2 regions of the Streptomyces sp. 12E genome follow, and region 1 is predicted to be linked to the other one. Evidence: riboswitches for the same ligand, from Rfam matches in the RefSeq annotation. Region 1 holds a riboswitch; the other holds the start of a gene.

Region 1 (4,781 bases):
GCCGGTCTACATGGCCAAGGCGGGAGGCTTCTTCTTCCTGGTCTTCGGCTTCACCGCCCTGATCGCCGGCATCGCGACCATCAACCCGATCTGGAACATCGGCCCGTACCGTCCGGACATGGTCTCCACGGGCGCCCAGCCCGACTGGTACATGGGCTTCGCCGAGGGCCTGATCCGCGCCATGCCCGGCTGGGAGATCAACTTCTGGGGCCACACCCTGGTCCTGGGCGTCTTCATCCCGCTGACGATCTTCGGTCTCTTCCTGGCGGTCATCGCGCTCTACCCGTTCATCGAGTCCTGGATCACCGGGGACAAGCGCGAGCACCACATCCTGGACCGGCCGCGCAACGCCCCGACCCGTACGGCCTTCGGCGTCGCCTGGGTCACGGCGTACATGATCATGCTGATCGGTGGTGGCAACGACATCTTCGCCACCCACTTCAACCTCTCGATCAACGCGGTCACCTGGTTCGTCCGCATCGGCTTCTTCGTGGGCCCGGTCATCGCGTTCGTCGTCACCAAGCGGATCTGCCTCGGCCTCCAGCGCCGGGACAAGGACAAGGTGCTGCACGGCCGCGAGTCGGGCATCATCAAGCGCCTGCCGCACGGTGAGTTCATCGAGGTGCACGAGCCGCTCAGCCAGGAGCAGATGTACACCCTCACGGCGCACGAGCAGTACAAGCCGTTCGAGATCGGCCCGACGGTCGACGAGAACGGCGTCCGGCGCAAGGTGAAGGCGACCGAGAAGCTGCGCGCCAAGCTGAGCAAGGGCTACTACGGCGAGGAGTCCCAGATTCCGAAGCCGACCGTCGAGGAGTACAAGGAGATCACGAGCGGCCACGGCCACCACTGATCACCTTCCGCGCCTCACCCCAGTCGCCACACGACGGCGAAGGGCCCCCGTCCGTTCTGCGGACGGGGGCCCTTCGCCGTCCCCGGAGCTGGATAGGGTGGGGTCCGGGACCCCGCCGGGTTCCCGGACCCTTCTTCCACGACCATCAGGAGCGGCCATGAGCGCTGTGACCCCCGCTGGAGGCGACACCGCGGCGGGCCGCTCCTGGCCCGCCCTGCTGAACGGCCTGCTGGACGGCCGGGACCTGTCCGCCGACGACACCGCCTGGGCGATGGACCTGATCATGCGCGGCGAGGCGACCGACGCGCAGATCGCCGGGTTCGCGGTGTCCCTGCGGGCCAAGGGCGAGACCGTCGAGGAGATCACCGGCTGCGTGCGGGCGATGTACGACCACGCCAACGTGATCGAGGTGCCGGGCGCCACCGTCGACATCGTCGGCACCGGCGGGGACGGCGCCAGGACGGTGAACATCTCCACGATGTCCTCGATCGTCGTGGCCGGCACCGGCGCGAAGGTCGTCAAGCACGGCAACCGGGCCGCCTCCTCCGCGTCCGGCGCCTCCGACGTCCTGGAGAAGCTCGGCGTCAACCTGGAGCTGACCCCGCGACGGGTCGCCGAGGTCGCCGAGGAGGCCGGGATCACCTTCTGCTTCGCGGTGAAGTTCCACCCGGCGCTGCGCCACGTCGCGGCGGCGCGCGGCCAGCTCGGGGTGCGGACCGTCTTCAACTTCCTCGGCCCGCTGACCAACCCGGCCAGGGTGCGGTCGCAGGCCATCGGTGTGGCCGACGCCCGGATGGCCCCGATCATCGCCGGCGTCTTCGCCGGGCGCGGCCATTCCTCCCTGGTGTTCCGCGGCGACGACGGCCTGGACGAGCTGACGACCACCGCCACCTCCCGGGTGTGGGTGGTCCGCGACGGCAAGGTCGAGGAGGAGACCTTCGACCCGCGTGACGTCGGCATCGAACTGGTGCCCGTGGAGGCGCTGCGCGGCGCCGACGCCTCCTACAACGCCGAGGTCGCCCGCCGGCTCCTCGACGGCGAAGGCGGCCCCGTGCGGGACGCGGTGCTGCTGAACTCGGCGGCGGCGCTGGTGGCCCTGGAGCCGGGCGACGGCACCCTGACGGAGCGGATCCGCGCCGGGATGGCGAAGGCGGCCGAGTCGATCGACTCGGGGGCCGCCAAGCGGGTCCTGGAGCGCTGGGTGGCCGTCAGCAACGCGTAGCCGCAGGGCTGGTACGACGTCCCGCGATCCGGACACGGGTTGCGGGACGTCGATCGTTTCCCGTACTTTCCTGTCCAGGTCATGAGTGACAGCCATCAGGCCCCGGCCGGCTGTCCGGCAACCCTCCGTCCGTGGCGGGGTGCCCCGGGTGAAGACCAGGCCGTGAGCAGCAGGGCGCACGGCAAGCGCGGACCCCTCGCACACCAGGGGTCCTGGTCGTCGAGGAGTCTTCCGTGAGCAAGCGAATGCGCTAGGGCTGCCGAGCCCCGCCTCCGCACACCCCTTCCCCTTTCCCTCCGTTTTCCCTCCGTTTTCCCTCCGTGCTCGAGCGACGCGTGCTCGCGCGGGGGTTCCGCCCGCCTCACCGGGAGCTCCGTCATGTCCGTCTCCACCGCTGCCGCCCCGTCCGTCCGCGCCCCGCTGCCCGTCCTCGGCCAGGACGTCACCGTCCCCCTCGTCACCGGCGGCGAGGTCGTCTACGCCGCCCTCGACTACGCCGCCAGCGCCCCCGCCCTCCAGCGGGTGTGGGACGACGTGGCCGCCTACGCGCCGTACTACGGCAGCGTCCACCGGGGCGCCGGGTACCTCTCCCAGCTCTCCACCGACCTGTTCGAGAACGCCCGCCGGACCGTCGCCGAGTTCCTCGACTGCCGTACCGGGGACCAGGTGGTGTTCACCCGGTCCACCACCGACTCCCTCAACCTGCTCGCCGGCGCGCTCCCCGACGGCTGCGAGGTCTTCGTCTTCGAGACCGAGCACCACGCCTCCCTGCTGCCCTGGAGGGACGCGCGGGTCACTTGCCTGGACGCCCCGCGCAGCCCCCGCCAGGCCGTGGAGAACCTGGAGCGCGCCCTCGCCGACCGCGCCCCCCACGGCCCCGCCCTGGTCTGCGTCACCGGCGCCTCCAACGTCACCGGCGAGCTGTGGCCGGTACGGGAACTGGCCGCCGCCGCGCACGCGCACGGCGCCCGGATCGTGCTGGACGCCGCCCAGCTCGCCCCGCACCATCCGGTGAGCGTGCGGGACCTGGACGTCGACTGGGTCGCCTTCTCCGGGCACAAGCTGTACGCGCCCTTCGGCTCCGGGGTGCTGGCCGGCCGCGCCGACTGGCTCCGGGAGGCCGATCCCTACCTCGCGGGCGGCGGCGCCAGCCGCACGGTCACCCGGCGCGCGGACGGGGGAGTGGACGTGGAGTGGCACGAGGGCGCAGCCCGCCACGAGGCCGGCTCGCCCAACGTCATCGGCGCCCACGCCGTCGCCTCCGCCTGCAAGGCGCTCACCGAGGCCGGGTTCGACACCCTGGTCGCCCGCGAGGAGGAGCTGATCCGCGCGGTGCGCGAAGGGCTCGCGGACGTGCCCGAGGTGCGGTTCCTGTCCCTGTTCGGGGACGACGCCCCGCGCGTGGGCGTGCTCTCCTTCGTCGTGGAGGGCTGGAACAGTTCCCACTTCGCCGCCGCGCTCTCCGCCGAGTACGGCATCGGCGTGCGCGACGGACTGTTCTGCGCGCACCCGCTGGTGCGCACGCTGCTCGGCGGCGACCCGGGGGCCCAGGGCGAGTGCGGCGCCCCCGGGGCGGCGCCCGGCGAGAAGTCCTTCAACGCCGTCCGGGTGAGCTTCGGCGCGGGGACGCCGGACGAGCACGTGGAGCGCTTCGTGCGCGCGGTGCGCGAACTCGTGCGGGACGGCGCCCGCTGGACCTACCGCACGGTGGACGGCCGCTGCGTCCCGGACACGTCCGCCTGATTCCTCCTCGAACGCCGAAGGGGCTGGAAACCAGCCCCTTCGGCGTTCGAGGAGCGGGGGTCCGGGGGCGGCGCCCCCGGGGGACGGGAACGGGAAGGGGGCGGGGCGGAACCTAGTGGTGGGCGGGCACGGGCAGCCGCGCGCCCAGCACGATCATGCGCAGCGCGCGCTCCGTCGCGTCGGTGAGGAGCTCCGCACCGCGCACCAGCGCCTCCGCCAGGGCCATCGGCGCGGGCAGGATGCCGTGGCAGGCGTCCACGCCCGGCACCTCCCCCGCCCCCTCCCCGAGCGTGCCCGCCAGCGCCAGCACCGGCCGTCCGGACAGCTTGGCGCGGCGGGCCACCTCCGCCGGTACCTTGCCGCGCGGTGTCTGGTGGTCCAGGGCGCCCTCGGCGGTGACGACCAGATCGGCGCGGGCCAGCCGGGCGTCCAGGTCGAGGTGGTCCAGCAGGACGTGGAAGCGGGGCAGCAGGGACCCGCCCAGGGCGGCGAGCCCGGCGCCGAGCCCGCCGGAGGCGCCCGTACCGCGGCCGAGGCGCAGGTCCGTGCCGGTGACGGCGAGATCACGGGTCAGGACCCGCGCCCAGTTCTCCAGCGCCGCCGACAGCTCCTCGACCTGCTCCGGGGTCGCCCCCTTCTGCGGTCCGAACACCCGGGCCACGCCCCGCTCCCCGCACAGCACGTTGAAGGGGTTGCAGGCGACGAGGAGCTCCACGTCGGCGAGACGGGGGTCGAGGCCGGCCGGGTCGATGCGGGCCAGACGCGTCAACGCGCTCCCGCCGGGCGGCAGTTCGAGACCGTCCGCGTCCAGCAGCCGGGCGCCCAGCGCCTGGAGCGCGCCCGCGCCGCCGTCGGAGGTGCCCGAGTCGCCGCAGCCCACCAGGACGCGCCGTACGCCCCGGTCGAGGGCGGCGCGGATCAGTTCCCCGACGCCGTACGTGGTGGTGGCGCCCGGGTCGCGCC
Region 2 (4,781 bases), 1.3 Mb from region 1:
GCAGGAATTCAGTGTTCCCGATCGGTGGATCGGGAGCGCGTTCCCCAACTCTACCGCGCCCAATCTCATGGAATTGCCCCCTCCGCTTCTCTCACGGAGGGGGCAGTGCGCCGAACGCTCGGCAACCGTCGTTACCGACGGTAATGATCAGCCGCCGGCCACCGCCGGGATGATGGACACGCCGGCCCCGTCCGGGGTGGCCGTCTCGAGCCCCTGCTCGAACCGCACGTCGTCGTCGTTCACGTAGACGTTGACGAACCGCCGCAGCTTGCCCTGGTCGTCCAGCACCCGGGCGGCGATACCGGTGTGGTTCTTCTCCAGGTCCTGGATGACCTCGCCGAGGGTGGCGCCCTCGGCGCTCACCTCGGCCTGCCCACCGGTGTAGGTGCGCAGGATGGTGGGGATACGAACGGTGACGCTCACGACAAGACCTCCGGTCAGGTGACGCCCCTGGGGGCGCGGGGCTGTGTTTGACATGCGGCTGCCGCCGCGTGGGCGCGGTCGGCCACAGGCGGCCCGCGGACGAAACGACTCAGACGAGCCCGGCCTCGCGGAACGACTCGAGGCTCGGACGGATCGTCGCGGTCAGCCCCGTGCCGGCCACCGCGTCCAACGTCTTCAGACCGTCACCCGTGTTGAGCACGACCGTGGTCAGGGACGGGTCGAGCGCCCCGCTCTCGAGGAGCTTCCTGGTGACCCCCACGGTCACGCCCCCCGCGGTCTCCGCGAAGATCCCCTCCGTGCGCGCGAGCAGCTTGATCGCCTCGACGATCCGCCCGTCGTCCACGTCCTCCACCGCACCGCCCGTGCGACGCGCGATGTCCAGGACGTACGGCCCGTCCGCCGGGTTGCCGATCGCCAGCGACTTGGCGATCGTGTCCGGCTTCTGCGGACGTACGACGTCGTGCCCCGCCTTGTACGCGGTGGACACCGGCGAGCAGCCCTCCGCCTGCGCACCGAAGATCTTGTACGGCTTGTCCTCGACCAGGCCGAGCCTGATCAGCTCCTGCAGCCCCTTGTCGATCTTCGTGAGCTGCGAGCCGGAGGCGATCGGGATCACGATCTGGTCCGGCAGCCGCCAGCCGAGCTGCTCGCAGATCTCGTACGCGAGGGTCTTGGACCCCTCCGCGTAGTACGGCCGCAGGTTGACGTTGACGAAGCCCCAGCCCTCGCCGGCCGGGTCGCCGATCAGCTCGGAGCAGAAGCGGTTCACGTCGTCGTAGTTGCCCTCGATGCCGACGAGCTCGCCGCCGTAGACGGCGGCCATGACGACCTTGCCCTGCTCCAGGTCGTGCGGGATGAACACGCAGGACCGGAAGCCCGCCCGGGCCGCGGCGGCGCCGACGGCGCCGGCGAGGTTGCCGGTGGAGGAGCAGGAGAGGGTGGTGAAGCCGAAGGCGCGGGCGGCCTCGATGGCCTGGGCGACGACGCGGTCCTTGAAGGAGTGCGTCGGGTTGCCCGAGTCGTCCTTGACGAACAGCTTGCCGGCGTCGACGCCCAGCTCACGCGCGAGGTTGTCGGCCTGGACGAGCTTGGTCCAGCCGGGGTTCAGGTTCGGCTTGGTCGCCACGTCCGCCGGCACGGGCAGCAACGGCGCGTAGCGCCAGATGTTCGCGGGGCCCGCTTCGATCCGCTTGCGGAGCTCCTCGGTGTCGTGGGCCGAGAAGTCGTACGCGATCTCCAGCGGGCCGAAACACTCCTCGCAGGCGAAGACGGGGCCCAGGGGGACCCGGTGCCCGCATTCGCGGCAGGAGAGCGCGGCGGCGGGGCCCAAGTCGACGGAAGAGGCGGATGCGCCTACGGTGGAATCGGTGGTGGTTGCAACAGTGTGCACAGCCATGTGAGGCGAGGCCCTTTCTCCTCATCTTCCTCACGACGCATCTCGCCGTGAGACGGATTTGGCACCTTCCCTAGCCGGGAGCCTCGCGGAAAAGATCAACAGTGATCTACGAGAACCGGCTGGAGGGTTGCCGGGGCTTCATCGGGCCGTGTCCCTCTGCCCCTCTGGATGAGCGGTGTTCAGTTGTCCGCGCGACACCCCCGGCCTGCGGTGGGCTTCCGCGCTGTTCAAGACTGTAACCGACGAGCGGGGCGTTTGAGATAGTCGTCCGAACCGCGAGATGGATCACAAGTGAGGAGCCGCTGACCGTGCTGGAAGAAGTCGAGCGCTGGTTGGGCGAGCGTTCCTGGTCGGTGACCGACCGGCCGCTGCACCAGCTCCTGGCCGCCAAGCGCGCCACGGGCCGGACGGTGAGCGTGGTACTGCCCGCCCTCAACGAGGAAGCGACGGTCGGTGACATCGTCACGGTGATCCGCCGGGATCTGGTGCGGCGGGTGCCGCTCGTCGACGAGGTCGTGGTCGTGGACTCCGGATCGACCGACCGCACGTCGGAGGTGGCCGCGGCGGCGGGCGCCCGCGTCGTCCACCGCGACGTGATCCTCCCCCGCATCCCGGCCGTGCCCGGCAAGGGCGAGGTGCTGTGGCGGTCGCTGCTCGTCACACGCGGTGACATCGTGTGCTTCGTCGACGCGGACCTCAGGGAGTTCTCCTCCGACTTCGTCTCCGGCATCGTCGGCCCGCTGCTCACCGAGCCGGACGTGCAGCTGGTCAAGGCCATGTACGACCGCCCGCTCGGCACCGCGGCCGGCCAGGGCGGCCGGGTCACGGAGCTGATGGCCCGCCCGCTGCTGAACATGCACTGGCCCCAGCTGGCCGGCTTCGTCCAGCCGCTGGGCGGCGAGTACGCGGCCCGCCGGAGCCTGCTCGAACAGCTCCCGTTCCCGGTCGGGTACGGCGTCGAGCTCGGCATGCTGGTCGACGCCCTGCACCTGGTCGGCCTGGACGCCCTCGCCCAGGTCGACGTCGGCGTCCGCAAGCACCGTCACCAGGACGGCCAGGCCCTCGGCCGCATGGCCGCCACGATCTACCGCACCGCCCAGCTCCGCCTGGCCCGCGGCCACCTGATACGTCCCGCGCTCACCCAGTTCGAGCGGGTCGGCAACACCTTCGCCCCCCGTACGCACTCCGTGGACACGGTGGAACGGCCGCCGATGGCGCAGGTCGCGGAGTACCAGGCACGCAGGGTGGCCTGACCTGCCGGCGTCGACCGGACGTCAGCCGGAGACGCCGTCCGACCAGCGCCAGGTGCCGCCGGAGTCCTGCGCGCAGGTCAGGTACTCGCCGCCACGGCCGTGCGTGCTCAGACCGCGGTGCTTCTTGGCGCAGAACTGGCCGTCGGCGTAGCAGTTGCCGGCCGGGCTGGTGAGTTCGCAGCCACCGGTGCCGCCACCGGTGCTACCGCTGTCGCTGCCGGTGTCCCGTGTCTGCGCCGGTTCGGGGGTCGGGGTCGGCTTCGGGGTGTACAGCGGGCGGCCGTCGCAGTCGCGGCCGTCGCGGGGGACGGTGAACGTCACGCCGTCGGCTCCGTCGGCCTGCTCGCAGACCTTCTCGCCCGTGCCCCAGGAGGAGGCCCGCTTCCCGGTGCCCTGGAGGCGGACGGTGTAGTCGAGGCTGGCCTTCTTCGCCGCGATGACGGCCGATCCGATGCTGCGGCCGGTGTGGTCCGACAACGTGACGGGGGTCGGGGTCGGAGTGGGCGCCGGGGTGGACGTCGGGGCCTCGGTGCCGGAGGACGCCTCGGCGCCGGAGGACGCCTCGGGGGTGGGACTGCCGCTGCTCGGTGTGGCGGTGGCCGCGGCGGGCCGTTCGTCCGCCGCCGTGTCGGCGCCCGCGTCGCCGCAGCCGGCCAGCGCCAGTGCGGAGGCCGCGATCAAAGCGGTCGTGCCCGCGAGTCTGCGCACACCTGCGGACAAGCCTGTGGACATGCGTATGTGCATGACACCCCCCGAAAAGTTGAAACATGCACTACACATCCTCGACCCGCTCACATCTTCCACACAAGACGCGTGACCGAATCGTCGCCGAGGTGACGCACGGGCACGTTTGAGGTTCCGGGGGCCGGGCTAGGTTCAGGCGTATGGCTTCAAGCAACGGTGCTGCTCAGGTACTGGTCGCCTCCAATCGGGGACCGGTCTCGTACACGGTGGAGGACGACGGGTCGCTGCGGGCCAAGCGGGGTGGTGGCGGGCTGGTGTCCGGACTGTCGGCGATCGGGCCGGACGCCGGGGCGCTGTGGGTGTGCTCGGTGCTGTCCGACGGCGACCGCGAGGCGGTGCGGCGCGGGGTCGGCGAGGACGGCGTGCGGATGCTGGACATCCCGGCGGACGTGCACGCGGACGCGTACAACGGGATCGCCAACTCGGTGCTGTGGTTCGTGCACCACATGCTGTACCAGACGCCGCTGGAGCCCGTCTTCGACGCGGAGTTCCGCCGGCAGTGGGCGTCGTACGAGGCCTACAACCGGGCGTTCGCCGAGGCGCTGGCCGAGGAGGCGGCGCCGGGCGCGGCGGTGCTGGTGCAGGACTACCACCTCACGCTGGTCCCCGGGATGCTCCGCGAGCTCCGCCCCGACCTGCGCATCGCGCACTTCTCGCACACGCCGTGGGCGCCGCCGGAGTACTTCGCGATGCTGCCCGACGACATCGCGCGGCAGGTGCTGCGCGGGATGCTCGGCGCCGACCGGCTCGGCTTCCTCACCCGCCGCTGGGCGGACGCGTTCACCGCGTGCTGCGAGCGGTTCGCGGACGGGCTCGGAAAGACGCGCGTCGGGGTGCACGGCCTGGGCGCCGACGCGGACTTCCTGCGCGCCCGGTCCCACGAGGCGGACGTCGAGGAGCGGATCACCGCGCTGAAGGAGGAGATCGGCGAGGGGCGCCGGACG

What was found. Region 1 has a riboswitch for S-adenosylmethionine ahead of ACZ8ZB_RS09555 (aminotransferase class V-fold PLP-dependent enzyme). Riboswitches for the same ligand answer to the same signal wherever they lie in the genome.
Region 2: another riboswitch for S-adenosylmethionine. It lies ahead of thrC (threonine synthase); the one in region 1 lies ahead of ACZ8ZB_RS09555 (aminotransferase class V-fold PLP-dependent enzyme).

Annotation. Positions count from the first base shown of each region.
Region 1 covers NZ_JBVNCJ010000001.1:2,029,910-2,034,690, reverse strand. Annotated here, with positions in the region: gene qcrB (cytochrome bc1 complex cytochrome b subunit) at 1-853, shown strand, start outside; gene trpD (anthranilate phosphoribosyltransferase) at 1,011-2,075, shown strand; SAM riboswitch class IV at 2,153-2,269, shown strand; gene ACZ8ZB_RS09555 (aminotransferase class V-fold PLP-dependent enzyme) at 2,454-3,818, shown strand; gene ACZ8ZB_RS09550 (glycerate kinase family protein) at 3,931-4,781, opposite strand, start outside.
Region 2 covers NZ_JBVNCJ010000001.1:3,315,780-3,320,560, forward strand. Annotated here, with positions in the region: gene ACZ8ZB_RS15310 (ubiquitin-like small modifier protein 1) at 148-423, opposite strand; gene thrC (threonine synthase) at 533-1,840, opposite strand; SAM riboswitch class I at 1,859-2,015, opposite strand; gene ACZ8ZB_RS15320 (glucosyl-3-phosphoglycerate synthase) at 2,149-3,093, shown strand; gene ACZ8ZB_RS15325 (hypothetical protein) at 3,115-3,825, opposite strand; gene ACZ8ZB_RS15330 (alpha,alpha-trehalose-phosphate synthase (UDP-forming)) at 3,978-4,781, shown strand, end outside.